One region of the Streptomyces sp. NPDC031132 genome, then DNA from elsewhere that is predicted to be linked to it. Evidence: riboswitches for the same ligand, from Rfam matches in the RefSeq annotation. Region 1 holds a riboswitch; each other region holds the start of a gene.
What was found. Region 1 has a riboswitch for cyclic di-AMP ahead of ACZ49B_RS35530 (transglycosylase family protein). Riboswitches for the same ligand answer to the same signal wherever they lie in the genome.
Positions count from the first base shown of each region.

Region 1 (3,261 bases):
CTCGATGACCGCGAGGACGGCCTTCTCGACACCCTTGCCCATGTAACGGTTGGGGTCACCGTCACGGAGCTCAATGGCCTCGAAGGCACCGGTGGAGGCGCCGGACGGAACTGCAGCACGGCCGGTGCTGCCATCGTCGAGGCCCACCTCGACCTCGACCGTGGGGTTGCCTCGGGAGTCCAGGATTTCCCGGGCTACGACGACGTCGATGGACGGCACGAGCATCTCCTTCTGGGATGTGACGCTGGGTGTGCGGTGGCATGTCGGGCCGTGGGATGGCCCCGCCGACTAGAGCCTAACCGCCTGCGGGCACCAGGCCGGCCGACCGCCCGCCTCCTGGGACGAAAAAGGGCCCGAATAACCGTCTTCCGGTACATACGGCCCCTGACCGCCGCCGTCCCGGCCGGGTCCGGGCCCGGTCCGGGAGGGGAACAGGAGGGGAACAGGAGGGGGCCGGGCCGGACAAACGCCGCCGCCCGGCGCGTGGGGGGAAGACGCGCCGGGCGGTGGGGATGCTGCGTGTTGTGCTCGCTGCCGCAGTTGTTACGGCAGGGTTCAGCTGAGCTTCAGCTTCTGACCCGGGAAGATCAGGTCGGCGTCCGAGACGATGTCCTTGTTGAGCTCGAAGAGCTTCTCCCAGCCGCCCTTGACGCCGTTGGCCTCGGCGATGGTGCCGAGCGTGTCGCCGGACTTGACCTCGTACGAGCCGTTGCCGGTCTTCGGGGCCGGGGCCGGGGCCTCGGAGCGCTCGGAGCGGGTCGTCGGAGCCTCGGAGCGCTTCGTCTCCTTCTTCGGCGCGGTCGCCTTCGGCTGGGTCTTCTTGGTCTCGGTCTTCTGCTCCGTCTTCTTCGCGGTGTCGGTCGTACCACCGCCGGCGTAAGAGGAGTTGGAGAGGCCGACGCCGCAGGACGGCCACGCGCCCTTGCCCTGGCCCTTGAGGACCTTCTCGGCGATGGCTATCTGCTGCGACTTGGAAGCCTGGTTGGCCTGCGAGGCGTACGCCTTGCCGCCGTAAGCGGCCCAGGTGGAGGACGAGAACTGCAGGCCGCCGTAGTAGCCGTTGCCCGTGTTGATGGACCAGTTGCCGCCGGACTCGCACTGCGCGACGCGGTCCCACTCGGACCCGGTGGCGGCGGAGGCCGAGCCGGCCGCCATCAGCGGGGCGGCGACGGCGACACCGGTGACGCCGGCGAGCGTGACGATGCGGGCGGCCTTGGAGGCGCGGCGGTGCTTGCCCTTGCCGGAAAGCAGCATGGAGTTCTCCTCACCGACGCCTACGAGGTGAGCTGTCGGGTTCGGGCTGATGAGTGCCCGGCCGTGCGACGTGGCGCGCGACTTAACCCCTAGCCGTTTCCGTGACCGTCTCTCAACGGCCGGTCCCGGCGCCTACCTTGGTTCCCCCGCTCCTGCCTTCGGCGCTTGACGCGACGACTGTTCCCTCCGGCCGCCGGCAGGATTCGGCGATGCGGTCGAAGGAGCCCGCGGTGGCGGGCGACTCAGAAGGTAGGCAGGTCTCTCCCCGATGTTCAACGAGGAACACCGGGGAGAAACGCCCCCTACTTGCGCTCCCTTTAGGGGCGTTTGCGCAGGTGAGGCCGCGGTTTGCGGAAGGCTCCAGGCGGGACACGCCAGTTGACCGGAAGAGACACATGTCTCACTTGCAGATTACGGACATTCAGCTCTTACCGGGTGTCCGAAGTGCCGCTATTCCTAGCTTAGATCCAGGTTCTGGCCGGGCTTGATCAGATCTGCGTCCTCGCCGATGACCTGCTCATTGGCCTGGTAGAGCGCGTTCCAGCCGCCCTTGACCCCCTTGGCAGACGCGATGGTGGCCAGACTGTCGCCCGCCTGGACGGTGTACGAGGGGGCCGACGCCCCCTCAGATGCGGCGGGCAGCTCGAGGGCGGGAGTACCACGGTGCTTGCCGGTGGCGGAGGTGTTCGGGACGACACTCGGGTCGGTGGAGGCGCCCGGGGTGCTCGGGGTACCCGGGGCCGTGGGGGCGCCGGGGTCGGCCGGGATGACCGGAGCGGTCGGGTCCGTCGGGTTCCCGGGCGTGGTCGGGCTTCCCGGGGTCGTCGGCGCGGTCGGCGTCGTCGGGGCCGTGGGCGTGCCCGGGGTGATGGTCGGGTCGCCCGGGAGCACCGGGACGGTCGGCGACGTGGACGGCACGTCCGGGTCGGGCATGACGGGCAGTCCGCTGCTCGGCGCGAGCGGCGCCGGCGGGAGCGTGAAGACCGGGGTCGGAGCCGGGGTCGGGGCGCCGAAGTCGTGCGCCTTCGCGCCGGTACCGCCGGCCGGGACCGAGTCGTCGGGGCGCGAGGGGCTGGCGGCGACCGGGCCGAGCGTGCCGGGCAGGCCCGGGTCCACGGACGCGGCGGGTGCCTGCTGGGTCAACCCGGCCGACTCCGAGCACTGCCCCCACGCCTGGGGGCCCTGGGTGCCCAGGACCCGCTCGGCGACGGCGATCTGCTGCGAACGGCTGGCGAGGTCGGGGCGCTCGGCGAAGTCGAGGCCGCCCGAGGAGTTCCACTGCTCCTGCGTGAACGAGAGTCCGCCGTAGGACCCGCTGCCGGAGTTGGCGCTCCAGGAGCCGCCGCTCTCGCACTCGGCGACCTTGTCCCACGTGGAGGCGTCCGCCGCGCTCGCGCCGGTGGCGGCGAACAGCGGCAGGGCCAAGGCGGAACCGGTGACTCCGGCGGTGACGACTATCGCGGGTACCTGGCGGGGGCGTCTGTGGCGGCCGTTCCCGGAACGCATGAGCTGCACCTTTCGCATAACGGCTGGGTAACGGCAGAACCTAGCCGTCTTAGCACGTTAGTCACAACTCTTGACCGGGGCTGACTTACGGTCAGGGGGCCTTCAGATGTTTCGAGCTGTAAACCTGACGGGAAGAGTGCGCAGGCCACGCATGATCAGACCCCCGCGCCAGCGAAGCTCGTTGGACGGAACAGCGAGTTCCAGATCCGGCAGACGCGTCAGCAAAGTCGCAAGCGCCGTCTGCCCTTCAAGTCGTGCGAGCGGAGCGCCCAGACAGTAGTGGATGCCGTGCCCGTACCCGAGGTGCTGGTTGTCGGTACGGGAGAGGTCGAGGGTGTCGGGATCGGCGAACCGCTCGGGGTCCCGGTCGGCCGCGGCGAGGACGACGAGCACCGGATCGCCGGCCGCGACGTCCTGGCCGCCGAGGGTCAGCGGCTCGGTGGCGAACCGCCAGGTGGCCAGCTCCACGGGGCCGTCGTAGCGGAGCAGCTCCTCGATGCC
Region 1 covers NZ_JBVIGX010000046.1:10,191-13,451, reverse strand. The annotation lists gene eno (phosphopyruvate hydratase) at 1-225, opposite strand, end outside; gene ACZ49B_RS35530 (transglycosylase family protein) at 556-1,254, opposite strand; cyclic di-AMP (ydaO/yuaA leader) riboswitch at 1,257-1,428, opposite strand; gene ACZ49B_RS35525 (LysM peptidoglycan-binding domain-containing protein) at 1,711-2,760, opposite strand; gene ACZ49B_RS35520 (cytochrome P450 family protein) at 2,863-3,261, opposite strand, start outside.

Region 2 (3,261 bases), on a different contig from region 1:
CGGCCGCCAGCGGCTCGAGCAGCATCCGCAGTTCCAGGAGGTCGGCCGCCTCCTGCTCGGTGGGCTCGGCGACGCAGGCGCCCGCATGCCGCCGGGTGGTGACGAAGCCCTCGGACTCCAGGGTCCGCAGCGCCTCGCGGACCGGGACGCGGGAGACCCCGTAGCGCCGCGCCAGCAGCTCCTCGGTCAGCCTGCCGCCCGGCTCGAAGACACCGGAGACGATGTCGTCGCGGATTGCCGTGCATACCGCGTGCGCAGGAATACGCAAGTCCGGACCTCCGCCTATTTCCGACTGCCGACGCCATTGCCGCGACCGCTGGGATCGTAAGGCGACTCTATTGCAACAAGCGATGTTTTCCGAGCGCGGACGGAAATCGCGAATATTTACAGCCACCATGCGGCCACATGCGGCCACAACGCGAAGGCCCCGGCTCGGGGAGCCGGGGCCTTCGGTGAAGTGCTGCGGGTCAGACGTCGACGCCGTGGTTGCGCAGGTACGCGACCGGGTCGATGTCCGAGCCGTACTGGGCGCCGGTACGGGCCTCGAAGTGCAGGTGCGGGCCGCTGGAGTTGCCGGTGGAGCCCGACAGGCCGATCTGCTGGCCCGGGGTGACCTGCTCGCCGACGGAGACGCTCAGCGAGGACATGTGGCCGTACTGGGTGTAGGTGCCGTCGTTGTGCTTGATGACGACGTTGTTGCCGTACGCGCCGCCCCAGCCGGCCTCGACGACGGTGCCGGCGCCGACCGCGTGCACCGAGGTGCCGGAGGCCGCGTGGAAGTCGATGCCGGTGTGGCTGCCGGAGGACCACATGCCGCCGCCCGCGTGCCACTGGGTGCTGACGTAGGAGCCGTCGACGGGGGCGACGAAGGTGTTGAGGCGCTTGCGCTCCGCCTCGCGGGCGGCGCGCTCGGCGGCCTCGCGCTCGGCCTTCGCCTTCTCCTCGGCCTTCTGCTTGGCCTCGGCGGCGCGCGCCTTCGCGTCGGCCTCCGCCTTCGCCTTGGCGGCCGCGGCCTCTGCCGCGTGCTCCTGGGCCTCGGCCTGGGCCTCGATCTGGACCGGGAGGTCCTCGGCCGTCACGACGGCGTTCAGGCCGGTGTCCTCCATGGAGGGGGCCTTGTCCGACGCGGCGAACGCCGGGCCTGCGAGGGAGCCGACGACACCGGTGGTGGCGAGGGCGGCTATGCCGGCGTAACCGGCGGTCTTGCGGCTCAGACGACTGGAACCACGGTGCTTACCGGCGGCACGACTGCCAAACGCCATGAAGGGGTTGATCCTTTCCTTCCTTCTCGCCTACCGGGTTAGCTGACGGGTTCGGAGCAGGAAGGTCTCCTACGGGCCCCCTCTGGCGAGGCGGTCCGATTCACCCCAGGGACACATGTGGGTCCCCGGCTCCCCAGGCTCGCGCCTGACGGGGACTCGGCGATCGCTGCCCGGTGCCGCGGATGCGGCGCGTACAACTGACGGACAGCACGGCCGACGCTAGGCGGATCATCAGTCAATCGCCAAACAGACACGCCTTTTTGTTGCGTACGCCACACCGCATACAAGCAACCTCTCCACTAAACAGACAAAAGGGGCTCCGGTGGACAAGCCACCGGAGCCCCTTGGGATGTCCGTCAGTTGGTGACGACGGTGACCTCGCCGATCCCGAGCGCCCGCACCGGCGCCTCGATCTGCGACGCGTCGCCCACCAGGACGGTGACCAGGCGGTCCACCGGGAAGGCGGCCAGGACGGCCGAAGTCGCCTCCACCGTGCCCGTTTGGGCCAGCTGTGCGTACAACCGGGCCTGGTAGTCGTCCGGGAGCTCCTGCTCGACCTGGTCGGCGAGCGTGCCGGCCACGGCCGCGGCCGTCTCGAACTTCAGCGGGGCCACCCCCACCAAGTTCTGTACCGCCACGTCCCGTTCGGCGTCGGTCAGCCCGCCGTCCGCGAGGGTGCGGAGCACCTTCCAGAGGTCGTCGAGCGCCGGGCCGGTGTTGGGGGTGTCCACGGAGCCGCTGATGGCGAGCATCGAGGCGCCCTTGCCGTCGGCGGTGGAGCGCAGCACTTGGCCGAAGGCGCGCACGCCGTACGTGTAGCCCTTCTCCTCGCGCAGCACCTTGTCCAGGCGCGAGGTGAGGGTGCCGCCCAGGCAGTACGTGCCGAGCACCTGCGCCGCCCAGACCCGTTCGTGCCGGTCCGGCCCGATCCGGCCGATCAGGAGCTGCGTCTGCACCGCCCCGGGCCGGTCCACGATGACCACGCGGCCGGCGTCGTCGGCGGTCACCGGCGGCACCGGCAGCGCCTCGGCGAAGTTGCCGGTCCAGGTGCCCAGGGTGTCCGCCAGTACGGCGTCCAGGTCGATGCCGGTCAGGTCGCCGACGACCACCGCGGTGGCGGTGGCGGGGCGTACGTGGGCCTCGAAGAAGGCGCGTACGGCCGCCGAGTCGATCCGGGCGACCGTCTCCTCGGTGCCCTGGCGCGGGCGGGACATCCGCAGCGTGGCCGGGAAGAGCTGCTTGGAGAGCTCCTTGGCGGCGCGGCGCTGCGGGTTGGCCAGCTCGTGCGGGATCTCGTCGAGCCGGTTGCGCACCAGGCGGTCGACCTCGCTGTCGGCGAAGGCGGGCGCGCGCAGCGCCTCGGCCAGAAGGCCCATCGCCTTGGCCAGCCGGGAGGCCGGGACCTCCAGGGAGACCCGCACTCCCGGGTGGTCGGCGTGCGCGTCGAGCGTGGCGCCGCAGCGCTCCAGCTCGGCCGCGAACTCCTCGGCGGAGTGCTTGTCGGTGCCCTCGGACAGCGCGCGGGCCATGATGGTCGCCACGCCGTCCAGGCCCTGGGGCTCGGCGTCCAGCGGGGCGGCGAGGTTGACCTCGACGGCGACGACCTGCTGGCCCGGCCGGTGGCAGCGCAGCACGGTCAGGCCGTTGGGCAGCGAGCCCCGCTCGGGGGCCGGGAAGGCCCACGGCCGGGCCTCGCCGGCCTGCGGCTGCGGGTGGAAGGTCATCGTGACGGCTGCGGTGTCGCTCACTGCTCCGCCCCTTCGTTCTCGTCGTTCTCGTCGGCCCCGTCGGCCTCTGCCGGGAGCGGCTCGTACACCAGCACCGCGCGGTTGTCGGGGCGCAGTCGGGCCGCGGCCACGGCCTGCACCTCCTCGGCGGTGATGTCGAGGACCCGCTGGACGGCGCTGAGGGCCAGCTGCGGGTCGCCGAACAGCACGGCGAAGCGGCAGAGTTCGTCGGCGCGGCCGGCCACCGTGCTCAGCCGGTCCAGCCACTCGCG
Region 2 covers NZ_JBVIGX010000006.1:211,953-215,213, forward strand. The annotation lists gene ACZ49B_RS11865 (GntR family transcriptional regulator) at 1-268, opposite strand, end outside; gene ACZ49B_RS11870 (M23 family metallopeptidase) at 468-1,262, opposite strand; cyclic di-AMP (ydaO/yuaA leader) riboswitch at 1,276-1,434, opposite strand; gene ACZ49B_RS11875 (M16 family metallopeptidase) at 1,619-2,986, opposite strand; gene ACZ49B_RS11880 (M16 family metallopeptidase) at 3,007-3,261, opposite strand, start outside.
Region 2: linked by a shared signal. The riboswitch ahead of ACZ49B_RS11870 (M23 family metallopeptidase) and the one ahead of ACZ49B_RS35530 (transglycosylase family protein) in region 1 are both predicted to bind cyclic di-AMP.

Region 3 (3,261 bases), on a different contig from region 1:
CGGCTATGTGCCGGTCGGCGCGACCCTCGGCAAGGAATGGATCTTCCGAAAGGTCTATTCGTCCATGGACCGGGTGCTGGTGCACTCCGCCAGCTTCGGATCCAACGCGCAGGCGATGGCGGCCGGGCTCGCGGTGCTCTCCGTCATGGAGGACGAGTCGGTGGTCGCGCACGCCCGCGCGATGGGCGACCTGCTGCGCGGCCGGCTCGCCGCGCTCGTGGACGAGTACGAGCTGCTCCACGAGGTACGGGGGCGCGGCCTGATGATCGGCATCGAGTTCGGGCGGCCGTCCTCGCTGGGGCTGCGCAGCCGGTGGACCATGCTCCAGGCGGCCCGCAAGGGGCTCTTCGCCCAGATGGTCGTGGTGCCGCTCCTGCAGAAGCACCGGATCCTGACGCAGGTCTCCGGCGACCATCTGGAGGTCATCAAGCTCATCCCGCCGCTGGTCGTGGACGAGGGGGACGTCGACCGGTTCGTCGGCGCCTTCCGCGCGGTCATGGACGAGGCGCACGGCGGGGGCGCTCTGATGTGGGACTTCGGCAGGACGCTGGTGAAGCAGGCCGTCGCCGGCGGCTGACGGCCTGCTCCACGGCAGGTCCGGGCGGTCAGTCGAGCAGCTGCTCCCGCAGCCGGCCGAGGGTCTCGGGCGTGAGTCCGAGACCCTCGGCGAGGTACCGGTCGACCCCGCCCCAGTGCTCGTCGATGGTGTCGAAGGCGGCCGTCAGGTACTCGGCGCGGGCGTCGAAGAGCGGCGCGAGCAGCTCCATCACCTCGGGGGAGCGGGCCTCGGGCCCCCCGCTGGTCCGGCGCACCCGGTAGCGGCGGTGCGGGGCGTTGGACTCCAGGTAGTCCGCCACGATCGCCTCGCGCCCGACGCCCAGCGCGAGCAGGGTGACGGCGATCGACAGGCCGGCCCGGTCCTTGCCGGCCGCGCAGTGCATGAGTGCCGGAACGCTGTCCTCGGCGAGGGCGCGAACGACCCGGCCGTGCTCGGCGGTGCGGTGCTTGATCATCGAGCGGTACGAGTCGGTCATCCGGGCGGCGCCCTTCCCCTCGCCCAGGATTCCGCGGAGCTGCTCGAGGTCGCCGTCGCGGACCATCTTCCAGAATTCCTTGCCGTCGGCCGGATCCGACAGCGGGATGTTGACGTTCAGCACGCCGGGAAGCTCGACGTCGAGTCCCTCCAGGGCGTGGTCCGCGTTGTTGCGGAAGTCGAAAATCGTGTGGAGGCCGAGCGATGCGAGGAATTCTGCATCGGTTTCGGTGGCATGTGCCAGATGTCCGCTACGGAACAGTTTTCCCGGCTTGACCCTCCGCCCGTCGGTGGTCGGCAGTCCGCCCACGTCACGGAAGTTGCGCACTCCGGCCAGCTCCGGCTCCGGTAGGGGCTCCGTCCGCGGGTGCTGGGGTATCTGCTGGGTCACGGGAACTCCTCCGCGTCGTCGTGGGATGTCCGAATTACGCTACTTGGGACCAACTTGCCATCACCGGAGGCGAGATCGGGCGCAGCCCCGTGAGCCAGATCATACGGTGACCGTGAGTGCCTGATCGTCAAAGTCGAATGGCCCGGCCGGAGCGGTTGTTGGCGGCGGGGAATGGACGCAGGGTGACCGGAATTCCCTCGAACTCCCCGGATTGTGAATCCGTCGGGAAATTCGTGGCTTGTTCGGTGCGGCTCAACTCGATTACCTTCGCGATCGATCCGGATGGACCGCCGAATCCTGCCGCCGTCCGGAAACCGCACCCGACTATTCACGCGCGCGGCAGGAGCGGGGGAACCAGGTAAGCCGCTGTTCCCGATCTTCGTATCGGCGCAGCTCGGGGTGAAGCCGTACATGTTCCGCTCATGTGCCGCCGGACATCTCCAGTCCGAACCCGACAGCTCACCTCGCAGGCGACGGAGAGGAATTCGCCATGCCTGCAAAGGGTAAGCACCGCCGTCCCAAGTCCCGTTCCGTGGTGCGCGGCTTCGCCGTCGCAGGCTCCGGTGGCGCGGCCCTCGCGCTGCCGCTGCTGGGTGCCGCCGGCGCCCATGCGGCCGGTGCCCCGGCCGCCGCACCCGCCGCGGCTCCCGTGCAGGCCCCGCAGGTTCCGGCGGCGCTGCAGGCCGCGCCCGCCGCTGTCGCGCAGGGCTCGCCGGCCACTTCGGCCGTCTACACGGTCGTGCCGGGCGACTACCTCTCCAAGATCGCCCAGGAGCGCCACCTCTCGGGCGGCTGGCAGCAGCTGTACGCCGACAACCGCGAGGCCGTCGGCACCAACCCGTCGCTGATCCACCCCGGGCTGAAGCTGACCCTCGGTGCGCGGGGCGAGGCGGCCCCGGCCGCGCCGGCTCCGGCCGAGGAGTCCGCTCCGGCCCCGGCGAAGAAGTCCTCGGCCCACCACCCCGCCTCGGACCCGGCCCCGTCCTCGGACCGCAAGGACTCCGCAGAGGCCGCGCCGGCCCCCGCCGCCCCCGCGGCCGCTGCCGCCGCCGCGCCCGCCAAGAAGAGCACCGCCGCCAAGTCCGCCGCCGGTACGGTCACCGCCGCCGGCTTCGTCGCCCCCGTCGGCGGCGGGATATCGACCCAGTACAAGACCCCCGGCGCCATGTGGTCCAGCGGCTACCACACCGGTGTCGACTTCATCGCGAGCTCCGGCACCACCGTCCGCGCCGTGGGTGCGGGCACCGTGGTCTCCGCCGGCTGGGCCGGCGCGTACGGCAACGAGGTCGTCATCCGGCACGCGGACGGCAAGTACTCCCAGTACGGCCACCTGTCCCAGCTCTCCGTCTCGGCCGGCCAGAGCGTCACCGGCGGCCAGACCATCGGCCTCTCCGGCTCCACCGGCAACTCGACCGGCCCGCACCTGCACTTCGAGATCCGCACCGGGCCGTCCTACGGCTCGGACATCGACCCGCTGGCCTACCTCCGCACCAAGGGCGTGAGCATCTGACGGCTCCCGCCGTCGGAGAGAGGCAACCGGACCCGTGAGGCCGGGACCCGAGGGGGGTCCCGGCCTCACGCGCTGTCGTTCCGTACCGACCAGGTGGTAGAGATCACGGTCCGTCAACCCCTGCCTACGGTGGCGTAGGTCACGTGCCGCGGTGAAAGATGTGTTCTCGTGGCAGCGACGAAGACGACACTCAAAACCATCGGCTCGTACGCGGCGATCGGGGACAGCTTCACCGAGGGGGTGGGGGACCCGGGGCCCGGCGAGACCTTTCTCGGCTGGGCGGACCGGCTGGCCGTACTCCTGGCCGATCAGCGCGAGGAACACGAA
Region 3 covers NZ_JBVIGX010000004.1:224,419-227,679, reverse strand. The annotation lists gene ACZ49B_RS08665 (aspartate aminotransferase family protein) at 1-577, shown strand, start outside; gene ACZ49B_RS08660 (tyrosine-protein phosphatase) at 606-1,424, opposite strand; cyclic di-AMP (ydaO/yuaA leader) riboswitch at 1,736-1,912, shown strand; gene ACZ49B_RS08655 (M23 family metallopeptidase) at 1,915-2,934, shown strand; gene ACZ49B_RS08650 (SGNH/GDSL hydrolase family protein) at 3,103-3,261, shown strand, end outside.
Region 3: linked by a shared signal. The riboswitch ahead of ACZ49B_RS08655 (M23 family metallopeptidase) and the one ahead of ACZ49B_RS35530 (transglycosylase family protein) in region 1 are both predicted to bind cyclic di-AMP.